One region of the Caulobacter sp. GW821-FHT12F03 genome, then DNA from elsewhere that is predicted to be linked to it. Evidence: predicted binding sites of a transcription regulator. Region 1 holds the regulator's gene; each other region holds the start of a gene.

Region 1 (4,473 bases):
CGCGACGGCGGCGTCCGGCGCTTCCAGATCACGCCGGAAGCCGTTGGATTGCCTCGCGGTTCGCTCGCCGACCTCACGGGCGGAGACCCGGCGTTCAACGCCGCCGCCCTGCGCGACCTGCTGAACGGCAAGACCGGGGCCTATCGCGACATCGTGCTGCTCAACGCCGCCGCGGCCTTCCTCGTGGCCGACACGGTCGAGACCCTGCGCGAAGGCGTCGAGCTGGCCGGGACGGTGATCGACGACGGCCGGGCGCTCAAGGCGCTCGAGACCCTGATCGCGGTGACCGCATGACCGATATCCTCGCGACGATCGCCGCCTACAAGCGCGACGAGGTGGCCGAACGGAAGCGCGCCCGGCCGTTGAGCGAGGTCGAGGCGGCCGCGAAGGCCGCGAGCGCGCCGCGCGGCTTCAAGGCCTCGCTGGAGCGCCATCACGCGCCGGGAAAACTGGCGCTGATCGCGGAAATCAAGAAGGCCAGCCCGTCCAAAGGCCTGATCCGCGCCGATTTCGACCCGCCGGCCCTCGCCCGCGCCTACGAGGCCGGCGGTGCGGCCTGCCTGTCGGTGCTGACCGACGGCCCGAGCTTCCAGGGCGCCGACAGCTATCTGGTCGCCGCCCGGGCGGCGGTCGCCCTGCCCTGCATCCGCAAGGACTTCCTCGTCGACCCCTGGCAGGTGGCCGAAAGCCGGGCACTCGGCGCCGACGCCATCCTGGTCATCCTGGCGATGATTGACGACGACTTGGCCGCCGACCTCATGTCAGAAGCCGCCCGCTTCGGCATGGACGCCTTGGTCGAGGTGCATGACGATGCCGAGATGAACCGCGCCGGCGCCCTGGGCGCGACGCTGGTGGGCGTGAACAACCGCGACCTGCGCACCTTCACCGTCGATCTGGCCATCACCGAGCGCCTCGCCAGGCGGGCGCCGAAGGAGGCCCTGCTGGTCACCGAAAGCGGCCTGTTCACCGCCGCCGACGCGGCCCGGCTGGAAGCCTGCGGCGCCAGGGCGATGCTGGTCGGCGAGAGCCTGATGCGTCAGGCCGACGTGGAATCGGCCACGCGGGCGCTGCTGGGTTAGGCCACCAGCCGACCTTCCGCCCTACCCGGCCCTCACCGCCGCCGGCCGCAGGGATTCCACCTCGCCGGGCGGGCGGACCTTCCGGCCCATGGTCCAGTTGGACTGCATCCGCACCTTGGGATTGGGCGCGCTCCAGATCTCGCCGCTGTCATCCAGCGCCACGACCCAGATCAGATGGTGTTCGGGGCCGTAGTCGATGACGGCGATGGCCTGGCCGGGGCCCTTGCCCTCGACGGTCATGGGAATCGGGCTGTGGAGTTCGGTGAACGACATGGTCTCTCAGGGGCTGGGGTTCCCTTCGAGAACGATCCGCAAGCGCCCGTGTTCCTTGGACTTTTTTCGACATTCCGGCCGTTAACTTGACAGAAACCAAGAACACCTAGAGAACATCCAAGGTTGTTAGCGGTTTGTTCCGCGACAGATTCGCCAGCGAGGCCGGTCATGCTCACCCGCAAGCAGCACGAACTGCTCATGTTCATCCACGAGCGGATCAAGGAGACCGGCGTCTCCCCGTCGTTCGACGAAATGAAGGAGGCGCTCGATCTTGCCTCCAAGTCCGGCATCCACCGGCTGATCACGGCGCTGGAGGAACGCGGCTTCCTGCGCCGCCTGCCGCACCGGGCCCGGGCGCTGGAAGTGACCAAGCTGCCGCAGCAGGCGACGACCTCGGCGCCATCCGGCGGCCGGCAGGCGTTCAAGCCGCAGGTGGTCCCGGGCGACAAGCTCACGACCCCGCCGCCGTCGGCCATCGCCAATGATGTGCGCGAAATTCCGCTGCTCGGCCGCATCGCCGCCGGCTCGCCGATCGAGGCGCTGCAGGTCGAACGCGACAAGATGCTGGTGTCCGAGAGCATGCTCGGCGCCGGCGAACACTATGTGCTCGAGGTCCAGGGCGACTCGATGATCGAGGCCGGCATCCTCGACGGCGACTTCGTGCTGATCCGCAAGACTGACACCGCCCACAGCGGCGAGATCGTCGTGGCCCTGGTCCAGGGCGAGGAAGCCACCCTCAAGCGCCTGCGCCGCAAGGGCGCCTCGATCGCGCTGGAAGCGGCCAACCCCAAGTACCAGACGCGGGTCTATGGCCCCGACCAGGTCGAGGTCCAGGGCAAGCTGGTCGGGCTGATCAGGAAGTATCACTGACGGCCGCCGATATTGCTCCCCACGTCGTGGGGAGCTGTCACGCGGAGCGTGACTGAGGGGTGGCGCTGGGGTACGGCGCCTAGGCGGAACGCAGGCCGGAAGCCATCAGCCCTGATCCGGAATGATGATACGCCCTTAAGGCCTTGATGGAATTGAAGCTCCGGTCGGTCGTCCTGGTCAAGGACGAGCCCTCCGGGCTCGCCGCTGCGCGGCCGCGAAGCGGTCCTTGAGCAGGTCGTCCGCCGGAGCAACACTGGCCGTCAAGACATCAGGGCGGAGTCCGCCGCGCGTCGTCTGACCTGTCTGTCCACGGCCGCCGCCCGCGCACGTCGTTCGCCCAGCGCACCCGCCACCCGTCCCGCGTCCGCCACAGCTCCGCCGCGCCGCCGGCCGCGAAGTCGTCGGCCGTCAGCAGGAACGCCCCCTCGCAGCCGCGCCAGGGCCCCGTCGAGCGCAGCACGACCAGCCGTCCCGGCGCGCAAAGCTCATCGAATTCAGCCGGCTTCGGCGGTTTCTTTCGCGCCCACAGCGCCACGTCCGGCCCTTTGCCCGGCAGGCAGGCGAAGCGGTCGCAGGCGAACAGGGCGTCCCGCGCGGCCTCCGGGTCCTCGGCGATCGTGAGTCCGCGTCGCCGGCTCCACAGATCGGCGGCGAAGCGGCGGGCGTCGGGGCGCAACAGGACGGCCTGACGCTCCACACGCACGGCCGCGGCCGCGCCGTCCGAGGCGATCCACACGTCGGGCGGCGCGGGCCTCGGCCAGACCAGCACCGCCATCGCCATCGGCGCGCCAAGCCAGCGCAGGCGACCCTTCCACAGGCACAGCAGCATGATGCCGAGGAAAGCTGTCGGCAGGGCCGCCGCCGGGCCGCTGGCGATGGTCACCTGGGCGCCGGGCTGGGCGGCGGTCTGGTGCGCCACGGCGGTCATGGCGTCGATGCCCTGCCCGGCGACCCACAGGAACGGCCCGCCCAGCCCCAGCGGCTCCAGCGCCGCGCCGAGCGCCAGGAACGGCATGATGACGAAGCTCGACAGCGGCGAGACCAGCAGGTTGGCGATCAGGCCGTAGCTGGCCATGCGGTTGAAGTGGTGCATGGCGAACGGTCCGGTCGCCAGGCCGGCGACGAAGCTGGCCGCGACGGCCGCCGTCAGCCACAGCGCCGCCGCCTGCGGCGCGCGAATCCACCAAGGAGCAGAGATCTCGCGCACGGTGCGCGGCCAGGCCTCGGCCAGGGCGACCAGCGCCGTTGTGGCGGCGAACGACATCTGGAAGCCCGGCGCGGCCGCGGCCTCGGGCTGCAGGGCGAGAATGATCAGCGCCGCCACGGCCAGCGCGCGCAGGCTGATCGCCTGCCGGTCGACGAGGACGGCGGCGAAGGCCACGGCGGCGGTGATCGCCGCGCGCTCGGCCGGCGGCGGCGCGCCGGACATCACCAGATAGGTGCCCACGGCCAGCAGTCCGGCCAGGGCGGCGATCTTCTTGCCCGGCAGGCGCAGCGCCAGCCAGGGCACGAGGGCGATGCCGAGCCGCACCGCCGCGAACACGAAGCCGCCGACGATGGCCATGTGCAGGCCGGAGATGGAGAGAATGTGCGCCAGCCCCGAGGCGCGCATGTCGGCCGTCTGCTGCGCCGGCACCCAGGCCTCATGGCCGGTGACCATGGCCGCGCCGATGCCGCCGCTGGTCGGGCCCATGCGGGCGACGATGCGCTGCGCCAGCCGCCAGCGGGCGGCATTGACGGCCATCGCCAGCCGCAGCCGCAGGGGCGCGCGCGGCAGCGTCGCCTCAGACGGCGCGCCGAGACTGAAACCGACCCCGCCCACGCGATCGAACCAGGCGTCACGGGCGAAGTCATAGGCCCCCGGGCTGGCCGGCGCCGGCGGCGGGCCGAGCATGGCCAGCACCCGCACGGCCGATCCCGGCGGCGCGGGCGCGATGCCGTCGCGCAGTGTGACCCGCACCCGCACCGGCGTCTCCGCCGGCGCCACGCCCGAGACCCTCACCGGCGCCAGCAGCAGCCGCATGCCGCCGGCGCCGGGGCTCGGCACATCGACCACCCAGCCCTCGATGACCCGCGCGGTCTGGACCGCCGGCGCGATCGGCGCAGCGACGCGATCGGCGCGCCCCTTTCCCGCCAGGAACCCCGCCGCGGCGAAGGCCAGCAGCGTGGCGGCGATCACCGGCGCGCCCGCGCCCCAGCGCCGGGCGGCGAGCACCCGTCCGCCGATCGCCAGCGCGGCCAGGGCCAGCGC
Region 2 (4,473 bases), on a different contig from region 1:
GTCCTGGGTCAGGTCGAGCGGGAAGCCGTAGGTGTCGTGCAGCTTGAAGGCCACGTCGCCGGGCAGGACGCCGCCGGCGGTCAGGCCGGCCGTCGCCTCGTCGAGCAGGATCATGCCGCGGCCGAGGGTGCGGCGGAACCGCTCCTCCTCCTGGCGCAGGGTCTCGACGATGGCCGGCTGGGCGCGGCGCAGCTCGGGATAGGCCTCGCCCATCTCCGCCACCAGGGTCGGGGCCAGGCGGTGCATCAGCGGCTCGTTCGCGCCCAGCAGGTGGGCGTGACGCATGGCGCGGCGCATGATCCGGCGCAGCACATAGCCGCGGCCCTCGTTGGAGGGGGTGACGCCGTCGGCGATCAGGAAGGACGAGGTGCGCAGGTGGTCGGCGATGACCCGGTGCGACGGGGCCTGGTCGCCCACGGCCTTGACGCCGGTGGCCTCTTCCGAGGCGGCGATCAGGGTGCGGAACAGGTCGACGTCGTAGTTGTTGTGCACGCCCTGCATCACCGCGGCGATGCGCTCCAGGCCCATGCCGGTGTCGATCGAGGGCTTGGGCAGGCTGGTGCGCGAGCCGTCGGCGTGCTGCTCGAACTGCATGAACACCAGGTTCCAGATCTCGATGAACCGGTCGCCGTCCTCCTCGGCGCTGCCCGGCGGGCCGCCCCAGACCTGGTCGCCGTGGTCGTAGAAGATTTCCGAGCACGGGCCGCAGGGTCCGGTGTCGCCCATCGACCAGAAATTGTCGCTGGTCGGGATGCGGATGATCCGGTCGTCGGACAGGCCGGCGATCTTGCCCCACAGCGCCGCCGCCTCGTCGTCGGTGTGGTAGACCGTGACCAGCAGCTTGTCCTTCGGCAGGGCGAAGTCGCGGGTCAGCAGGGTCCAGGCGTGGGTGATCGCCTCTTCCTTGAAGTAGTCGCCGAACGAGAAGTTGCCGAGCATCTCGAAGAAGGTGTGGTGGCGCGCGGTGTAGCCGACGTTGTCGAGGTCGTTGTGCTTGCCGCCGGCCCGGACGCACTTCTGCGACGAGGCGGCGCGCGGCGCGGGCGGGGTCTCGGCGCCGGTGAAGACGTTCTTGAACGGCACCATGCCGGCGTTGACGAACAGCAGGGTAGGATCGTTCTGCGGCACCAGCGGGGCCGAGGGCGTGACGGCGTGTCCGTGGCTCCCGAAATAGCCCAGGAAGCTGCTGCGGATGTCGTTGAGACTCTTCATCGTACGGCCAGGTCGCTGTCGGGTCGGGGCGCCGCCCCCTCGCCGGTGTGGAATGGAACCGGCTCCTTAGCCAAGGGCCGCTCGCGCGACAAAGGAAAAGGGCGCGCGAGGCGGGTTTTGCGGTCAGTTGGGCAGGTTGCGGCCAGCCCCGGTGGAGCCGACGACGCCATCCCGCGGCAGACGGGCGCGCCTCAACGAAAAAGGACGCCCGGCGGTGGCGCCGGACGTCCTTCATTCACGGTGAGCCCCGCGGGGCCACGCGGGCGGCGGGTGGGCAAACGCCCGGCGCGGAGAGGCGCGCCGTGAAAGCGGTCGCCGAAGCCTAGTCGACGTCGTCCCCTTCGCTGGGACCGACCAGCAGCTCTTCCTCGATGATCTCGGACTTGCCGCGCACGGCCGCCTCGATCTGGCCGGCGATGTCGGCGTTCTTCTTGAGGAACTCGCGAACGTTGTCGCGGCCCTGGCCGATGCGCTGGTCGCCGAAGGAGAACCAGGAGCCCGACTTGTCGATGACGCCGGCCTTGACGCCCAGGTCGATGATCTCGCCCAGCTTGGAGATGCCCTCGCCGTACATGATGTCGAACTCGACCTCGCGGAACGGCGGGGCGACCTTGTTCTTGACCACCTTGACCCGGACGTTGTTGCCGACGATCTCGTCGCGGATCTTGACCGAGCCGGTGCGGCGGATGTCGAGGCGCACCGAGGCGTAGAACTTCAGCGCGTTGCCGCCCGTCGTCGTCTCCGGGCTGCCGTACATCACGCCGATCTTCATGCGGATCTGGTTGATGAAGATGACCAGGGTGCCGGCCTTGGAGATCGAGGCGGTCAGCTTGCGCAGCGCCTGGCTCATCAGGCGGGCCTGCAGGCCCGGCAGGCTGTCGCCCATCTCGCCTTCGATTTCCGCGCGCGGCGTCAGGGCCGCCACGGAGTCGATGACGATCACGTCGACGGCGTTCGAGCGCACGAGGGTGTCGGTGATCTCCAGCGCCTGCTCGCCGGTGTCCGGCTGGGACACCAGCAGGTCGTCCAGATTGACGCCCAGCTTGCGGGCGTACTGCGGATCCAGCGCGTGCTCGGCGTCGACGAAGGCCGCCGTGCCGCCGGCCTTCTGGACCTCGGCCACCACATGCAGGGCCAGGGTCGTCTTGCCCGAGCTTTCCGGACCGTAGATCTCGACCACCCGCCCCTTGGGCAGGCCGCCGATGCCCAGCGCGATGTCCAGGCCGAGCGAGCCCGTGGGCACCGCCTCGACCTCGATCTTGCTCTTGGAGCCGAGCCGCATAACGGAGCCCTTGCCGAAAGCCCGATCGATCTGCGTCAGCGCCGCTTCGAGCGCGCGCTGCTTGTCACCTTCGTCGCGTGTCACGAGTCTCAAAGCCGCCTGGTTCATGGGAGCCGTCCTTATTCCACGATTCTGTCGGGCCGCGCGGCCCACGGACGAACTTTGATCACGCTTTGTTCCGGTTGGCAATATGTTCTCCTTCGCACCCGTCCAGATTGTAACGCGGATGTGAGCGCGGGCGGCCCTATTCGGCGGCGAGCGTTTCGGGCGGGCGACGGGAGGCGTGCCAGGGCCGGTCGCCGAGGATCGTCGCCCGCACCATGACCCGCCGGGCGGGAAGGTAGTCGTTGACCGCGTAATGCTGCGTCACGCGGTTGTCCCAGAAGGCGACGGCGTTCTCGCTCCAGCGCCAGCGGACGAGGAATTCCGGCTTCTGGATGTGCTCGAAGAGCAGGCCGAGGATCGCGTCGCTCTCCTTCCGGTTGAGGCCCACGATGCGGTCGGTGAAGGTGACATTGACGAAAAGGCCGTCCGCGCCCGTCTCCGGATGGGTCCGCACGACGGGATGAATCACGGGCGGATTGGCCGCCACGGCCCGGGCGTGCTTCTCCGCCCCGGCCGCCCGGGCGACCACGCCGTCGGCCGGGAAGCCGCGGGCGAAGTCGTGGACCGCGTCCAGACCGGTGAGAAAGTCCCGCAGCGACGGGGACAGGGCCTCGAACGCCGCGCGCATGTTCGACCAGATCGTGTCCCCGCCATACGGCGGCAGCAGATGGGCGTGCAGGACGGCGGCCTTCGGCGGCGTCTGGATGAAGGTGACGTCGGTATGCCAGCTGTCGTTGTCGGTCGGATTGTCCCGGTGGTTGTCGAGCGTGAACAGCTCCGGCGCCTCGGCCACGCCCGGATAGAGCGGGTGGGTGTGCAGGGCCCCGAACCGGGCGGCGAAGTCGCGGTGCTGCACCGGAGTAAGGCGCTGGTTTTCGAAGAAGATCACCTGGTGACGCAGCAGGGCCGCCTCGATGTCGGCCAGCTGTTCCGGATCGAGCGGCCGCGACAGGTCGACGCCTTCGACCAGGGCGCCGATGGTCGGGGTCAGCGGGGTGAACGTGGCGCGGGGCATGGCGGGTCTCTCTTGCGGGATCAGGCGCGGGACAGGGCGGGCGGGCGGGTCGCCACGCGCCGGTCGAGGTCGTACAGGTGTGCCAGTCCGTCGAGCCACGGCCCATGCCCGGACATGATGTTGATGTGGCCGGCGTCGCCCGCGTCGACGAGATCCGCGCCCCAGTCGGCCGCGAAAGCCTGCGCCCTGTCGAAGGCGACATAGGGGTCGGTGCGGCTGGCCACCACCGTGGTCGGGAACGGCAGGAGCCGGCGCGGCATGGGCGAGAAGCCCTCGAGCAGTCGCCCGGCCGGGCCGCCGGGATTGAGGTCGGCCGGCGCGACCAGCAGGGCGCCGCCGATGCCGCGTCCACCATTGACCGCGCAGAGATGAGCGACCAGCGCGCAGCCCAGGCTGTGGGCCACCAGCAAGGCGCCGGGCCGCGCCCGCACCGCCTCGGCCAGGGCCGCGGTCCAGTCGCCGAGACGGGGCCGCGTCCAGTCGGACTGCTCGACCCGCTCGGCCGTCGGCAGGCGGGCCTGCCAGTGCGACTGCCAGTGGCCGACCGGTGAGTTGAACAGGCCCGGCACGATCAGCACGGGGCGGGACAGGCTGTGATCGCGGTCGGAGGACATGGCGGCGGCGCGTTCGGCGGGGTGACGGAGGGGCGGTCAGGGTGCGCCGCCGCCTTCCGGATTTAAAGCCTACAATTCTTGTGGGGATTGCAAATTTTCTGGAAGCGGCGGGCGGATGCGATGTCGGCCGGGCCGCGCTGCCCATTTCGGGGCGGTTTTTCCGGGGCCCGCGAGGAACCGGAAACCGGCGCTTAAGGCCGTCCGCGCATGATGGACGCGATCCTCAGGGGAAGACCGCCTTGTCC
Region 3 (4,473 bases), on a different contig from region 1:
TGCACGACGATCCCGAGCGCGACGCCGACGCGGCCAGGGCCGTGGCCAACGAGGGCGCCGATTGTCTCGCCGGGCGGCTGCAGGCCGAATCCCCGGAAGAAGCCATCGCCGAGTCGATGGCCGGCGACCTGCGGCTGCAGGGCGACCTGATGACCTACGATCATCCCGACAACGCCGACATCATCGCCGTGGCCGAGCGGCGGCTGGGCATCCCGGTGTCGCTGGGGGTCTTCTACCTGCACGCGGCGCGGCGCTGCGATCTGGATGTGCGCGGAGTCGATTTTCCCGGCCACTTCCTGCTGCGCATCGAGACGCGCGAGGGCCCGCTGGCGCTGGACCCGTTCAGCGAGGGCCGGGTGGTGCTGCCCTCGGAGCTGTCGCGGCGCGCCTTCCGCGCCGGGCTGACGCCGGACGTCGCCGGGCGGCTCGAGCTGCTGATGGCCCCGATGAGCGACCGCGCGGTGCTGATCCGGCTGCAAAACAACATCTTCGCCCGCGCCCAGGCGGCCCACGACTGGCCCCGCGCCGAACGCTCGGCCCTGCGGCGGGCGCTGCTCGACCCGACCGACCACCGCCCGTGGCTCGATGTGGCCGCCGCCCGCGAGGGCCAGGGCGCCCTGGCCGGGGCCCTGCAGGCCCTGACCCAGGCCCAGGTGCTCGACGGCGGCGCGGCCCTGGCGGCGCGGGCGGCGCGCGAACGGGTCCGGCTGCAGCTCAACTAGCGGCGCCTGCCCCCTCCCGCCCGGCCCGCACCATCGCTATGTAGCGTTCGCCGTCATCGCCTGGCCCAGGAGCCCCCATGTCACTGAAGGTCGCCGTACAGATGGATCCGATCGAACGGATCAACATCGAGACCGACTCCACCTTCATGATGATGCTGGAGGCCCAGAGCCGCGGGCATTCGCTGTTCGTCTACACGCCGGACAAGCTGTCGCTGGAAGAGGGCCGGGTCACGGCCCGCGGCCGTCCGGTGACGGTGCAGGCGGTCAAGGGCGACCATGTCAGCTTCGGCGAGACCCGGGTGGTCGACATGATCGACGACGTCGACGTGGTGCTGATGCGCCAGGATCCGCCATTCGACATGGCCTACATCACGGCCACCCACTTCCTCGACAAGATCCACCCGCGGACCCTGGTGGTGAACAATCCGACCGAGGTGCGCAACGCGCCGGAGAAGCTGTTCGTCACCGACTTCCCGGGCGTCCAGCCGCCGACCCTGATCACCAGCGACGTCGAGGCGATCTACGATTTCCGCGAACGGCACGGCGACATGGTGCTCAAGCCCCTGCACGGCGGCGGCGGCTCCGGCGTGGTGCGGCTGAAGGCCGACGACCCCAACCTCGACGCCCTGCTGGAGCTGCATGCCCTGATCGGCCGCGACCAGGTCATCGCCCAGAAGTTCATCCCCGCCGTCAGCAAGGGCGACAAGCGCATCCTGCTGGTCGACGGCGAGCCCGTGGGGGCGATCAACCGCATTCCCGCCGAGGGCCAGGTGCGTTCGAACCTCGCGCGCGGCGGCCGCGCGGCCGCGGTCGAGCTGACCGCGCGCGACCTGGAGCTGTGCGCCATCATCGCGCCGGAGCTGAAGCGCCGGGGCCTGTTGTTCGTCGGCATCGACGTGATCGGCGACTATCTGACCGAGATCAACGTCACCTCGCCCACCGGCGCGCAACAGTTGAAGCGCTTCGGCGGCGCCGATGCAGCGGCCGCCCTGTTCGACCGCATCGAGGCGATCCGCAGCGTCGCTTGAGGTTATGTCGGGTAGGCGACTGAATCGTTTCAGTTTCCGCCTTGGTTCCATATTTGTTCTTGATCCATACCACGCGCCATGGTTGAGTCTGTGGATAAGTCACAGTCGCTGTAGCGAGGGGGCATGGTCGCGCGCGTCGTCACCGTGGCGTTCCAGGGCGTCGAGGCCCGGCGCGTGGACGTCGAGGTCCAGCTCACCGGCGGTGAGCAGGTCATGGTCGTGGTGGGCCTGGGCGACAAGGCCGTGGCCGAGAGCCGGGAGCGGGTGCGGGGCGCCTTCACGGGCCTCGGCCTGGCGATGCCGGGCAAGCGCATCGTAGTAAACCTCGCCCCGGCGGACCTGCCCAAGGAAGGCAGTCACTACGACCTGCCGATCGCCCTGGCGGTGATGGCGGCCATGGGGGTGATCCCGACCGACGCCCTGAACGGCTGGTGCGCGGTGGGCGAACTGTCGCTCGACGGCTCCATCTCGACGGTCGCCGGGACCCTGCCCGCCGCGGTGGCCGCCGGGGCCATGGATCTGGGCCTGATCTGCCCCGAGGCCTGCGGCCCGGAAGCCGCCTGGGCCGGCGGCACGCGGGTGCTGGCGCCGCGCTCGCTGATCGGGCTGATCAACCATTTCCGCGGAACCCAGATGCTGTCCGAACCGAAGGCCGGGCCGATGATCGACGGCGGTCCGGTCCCGGACCTGCGCGACGTGCGCGGCCAGGAACAGGCCAAGCGGGCGCTGGAGATCGCCGCGGCCGGCGGTCACAACCTGCTGTTCTGCGGTCCGCCGGGCTCGGGCAAGTCGATGCTGGCCCAGCGGCTGCCGGGCATCCTGCCGCCGCTGTCGGCCGCCGAGCTGCTGGAGACCTCGATGGTCCATTCGGTGGCCGGGCTGATCGCGCGCGGGGCCCTGACCCGCACCCGGCCGTTCCGCAGCCCGCACCACTCGGCCAGCATGGCCGCCCTGACCGGCGGCGGGCTGAAGGCCAAACCGGGCGAGGTCTCGCTGGCGCACAACGGCGTGCTGTTCCTCGACGAACTGCCGGAGTTCAGCGCCCAGGCGCTCGATTCCCTGCGCGCGCCGCTGGAGACCGGCGAGGTGATGGTCGCCCGGGCCAACGCCCACATCCGCTATCCGGCCAGGGTCCAGCTGGTCGCGGCCCAGAACCCCTGCCGCTGCGGTCACGGCGGTCCGGGCAAGGGCTGGTGCGGCAAGGCCCCGCGCTGCCAGCGCGACTACCAGGGCCGCGTCTCCGGCCCGCTGATCGATCGCATCGACCTGCAGGTGGACGTGCCGCCCGTGGCCGCCGCCGACCTGGCTCTGCCGCCGCCGGCCGAGGGCTCCGCCGAGGTCGCCGCCCGCGTCGCCCGGGCCCGGGCGATCCAGACCGCCCGCGCCGAGGCCGACAGCCCCGACGCGCCGACCCTCAACGCCCGGGCCGACGGCGACTTCCTGACCCGCGCGGCGGCGCTCAACGATCCCGCCCGGGCGCTGATGGCAAAAGCCGCCGACGCCGGCCACCTGACCGCCCGCGGCTGGACCCGCGCCATCCGCCTCGCCCGCACCATCGCCGATCTCGAAGGTGCCGACAGCGTCGGCCGCATCCATGTCGCCGAGGCGCTGATCTACCGCCGCGTCGGGGCGGGCGCGGACGCCCCCGCCGGCGGCTGATCGCCGCGGAACCAGCGCCGGCAGGCGCGGCTGAAACTGGTCGGGTCGGTGTAGCCCAGCGTCTCGGCGATGCGGGCGTGGCTGAGACTGCTGTCGCGCAGGAGCCGCTCGGCGCGGGCGCGCAGCTCCGCGTCGACGAGCTGGCGGTAGCCCGACCCGGCCTGCGCGAGCCGGCGCACGAGGGTGCGGCGAGAGACTCCCATCAGCCGGGCCGTCTCGTCGGCCGTCAACCGTCCGGCGGGCAGGGTGCTCAGCAGCCGTTCGACGCGGCCGCGCAGGCCGGCCGGAGCCGAGATCTTCTGCGCCGCCGCCTGCAATTCCGATACGGCGACATTGAACAGGGCGGGATCGGCGAACGGAGACCCGATCTTCAGCCAGGCGGCCGGAAACCGGATGGAATTTCGCGGCGCGTCGTAGACCACCCCCTCGCCCAGAACGGCGCGGGCCCGCCCGGCGTGCGGCGGCGCGGCGCAGGCGAAGTGAAACTCCGCCTCGCGCGGCGGAACCGTAAGGACTGAGGCCAGCAGGATCCGGATCGAGACGAAGGAAATCTCGGTCATCGGCCGCCACAGCCGCTCGGCGATCGGCACCGTCAGGTCGTAGTCCAGCTGGACCCAGGCGGGGCCGATGCGCGTGGTCATGCCGTGGAACGGCGCGCGCACGGGACTGTAGGCGTCCAGCACCGCGACCATCGCCGCCACATCCGGCGCGGCCAGGGCCGCGACGCCCAGCGCCCCGTGGGCCGACGGGTTCCACAGCTCAGGCGTCCGGAGCGCCCAGCCCTCGCCGAACAGGCCGTCGAGGTTCTCCACCTGGCGCACCTGCTGAAACAGGCTGATGTCGGCGGTCGGGTCCGCCGCCATCGCTTCGGTGACGCCCGTGCCGGCGAGGATCGCGGCCCGGCGTTCGGCCGTGTCGCCGAACCCGCGCAGGATCAGCCGGAAATAGCCGGCGGTCATCGGCAGACGTTCGAGGGTGGGCGTCTCGACCATGTGGCGCAAAATGCCATGAGAAAGGCGCGCCGCGCCATCCCCCCGTCCGGGCACAGGCCCTAGGGTGCCTGT

The links. The regulator LexA, encoded in region 1, represses DNA repair genes until DNA is damaged. The targets are predictions, from matches to a motif close to ATGTTCNCNANNTGTTCT.
Region 2: a site for LexA is predicted at 2,674-2,691, ahead of recA (recombinase RecA). Genes of this name have one in related genera too.
Region 3: a site for LexA is predicted at 1,793-1,810, ahead of AC1RN0_RS07495 (YifB family Mg chelatase-like AAA ATPase). Genes of this name have one in related genera too.

Annotation. Positions count from the first base shown of each region.
Region 1 is NZ_JBXAQC010000003.1:166,560-171,032, reverse strand. It holds gene trpD (anthranilate phosphoribosyltransferase) at 1-294, shown strand, start outside; gene trpC (indole-3-glycerol phosphate synthase TrpC) at 291-1,079, shown strand; gene AC1RN0_RS09410 (hypothetical protein) at 1,101-1,352, opposite strand; gene lexA (transcriptional repressor LexA) at 1,521-2,222, shown strand; gene AC1RN0_RS09400 (ComEC/Rec2 family competence protein) at 2,491-4,473, opposite strand, start outside.
Region 2 is NZ_JBXAQC010000009.1:66,648-71,120, forward strand. It holds gene alaS (alanine--tRNA ligase) at 1-1,212, opposite strand, end outside; gene recA (recombinase RecA) at 1,535-2,602, opposite strand; gene tauD (taurine dioxygenase) at 2,739-3,614, opposite strand; gene AC1RN0_RS17605 (RBBP9/YdeN family alpha/beta hydrolase) at 3,635-4,228, opposite strand; gene AC1RN0_RS17610 (EAL domain-containing protein) at 4,468-4,473, shown strand, end outside.
Region 3 is NZ_JBXAQC010000002.1:417,218-421,690, reverse strand. It holds gene AC1RN0_RS07505 (SirB1 family protein) at 1-722, shown strand, start outside; gene gshB (glutathione synthase) at 800-1,750, shown strand; gene AC1RN0_RS07495 (YifB family Mg chelatase-like AAA ATPase) at 1,874-3,409, shown strand; gene AC1RN0_RS07490 (helix-turn-helix domain-containing protein) at 3,364-4,401, opposite strand.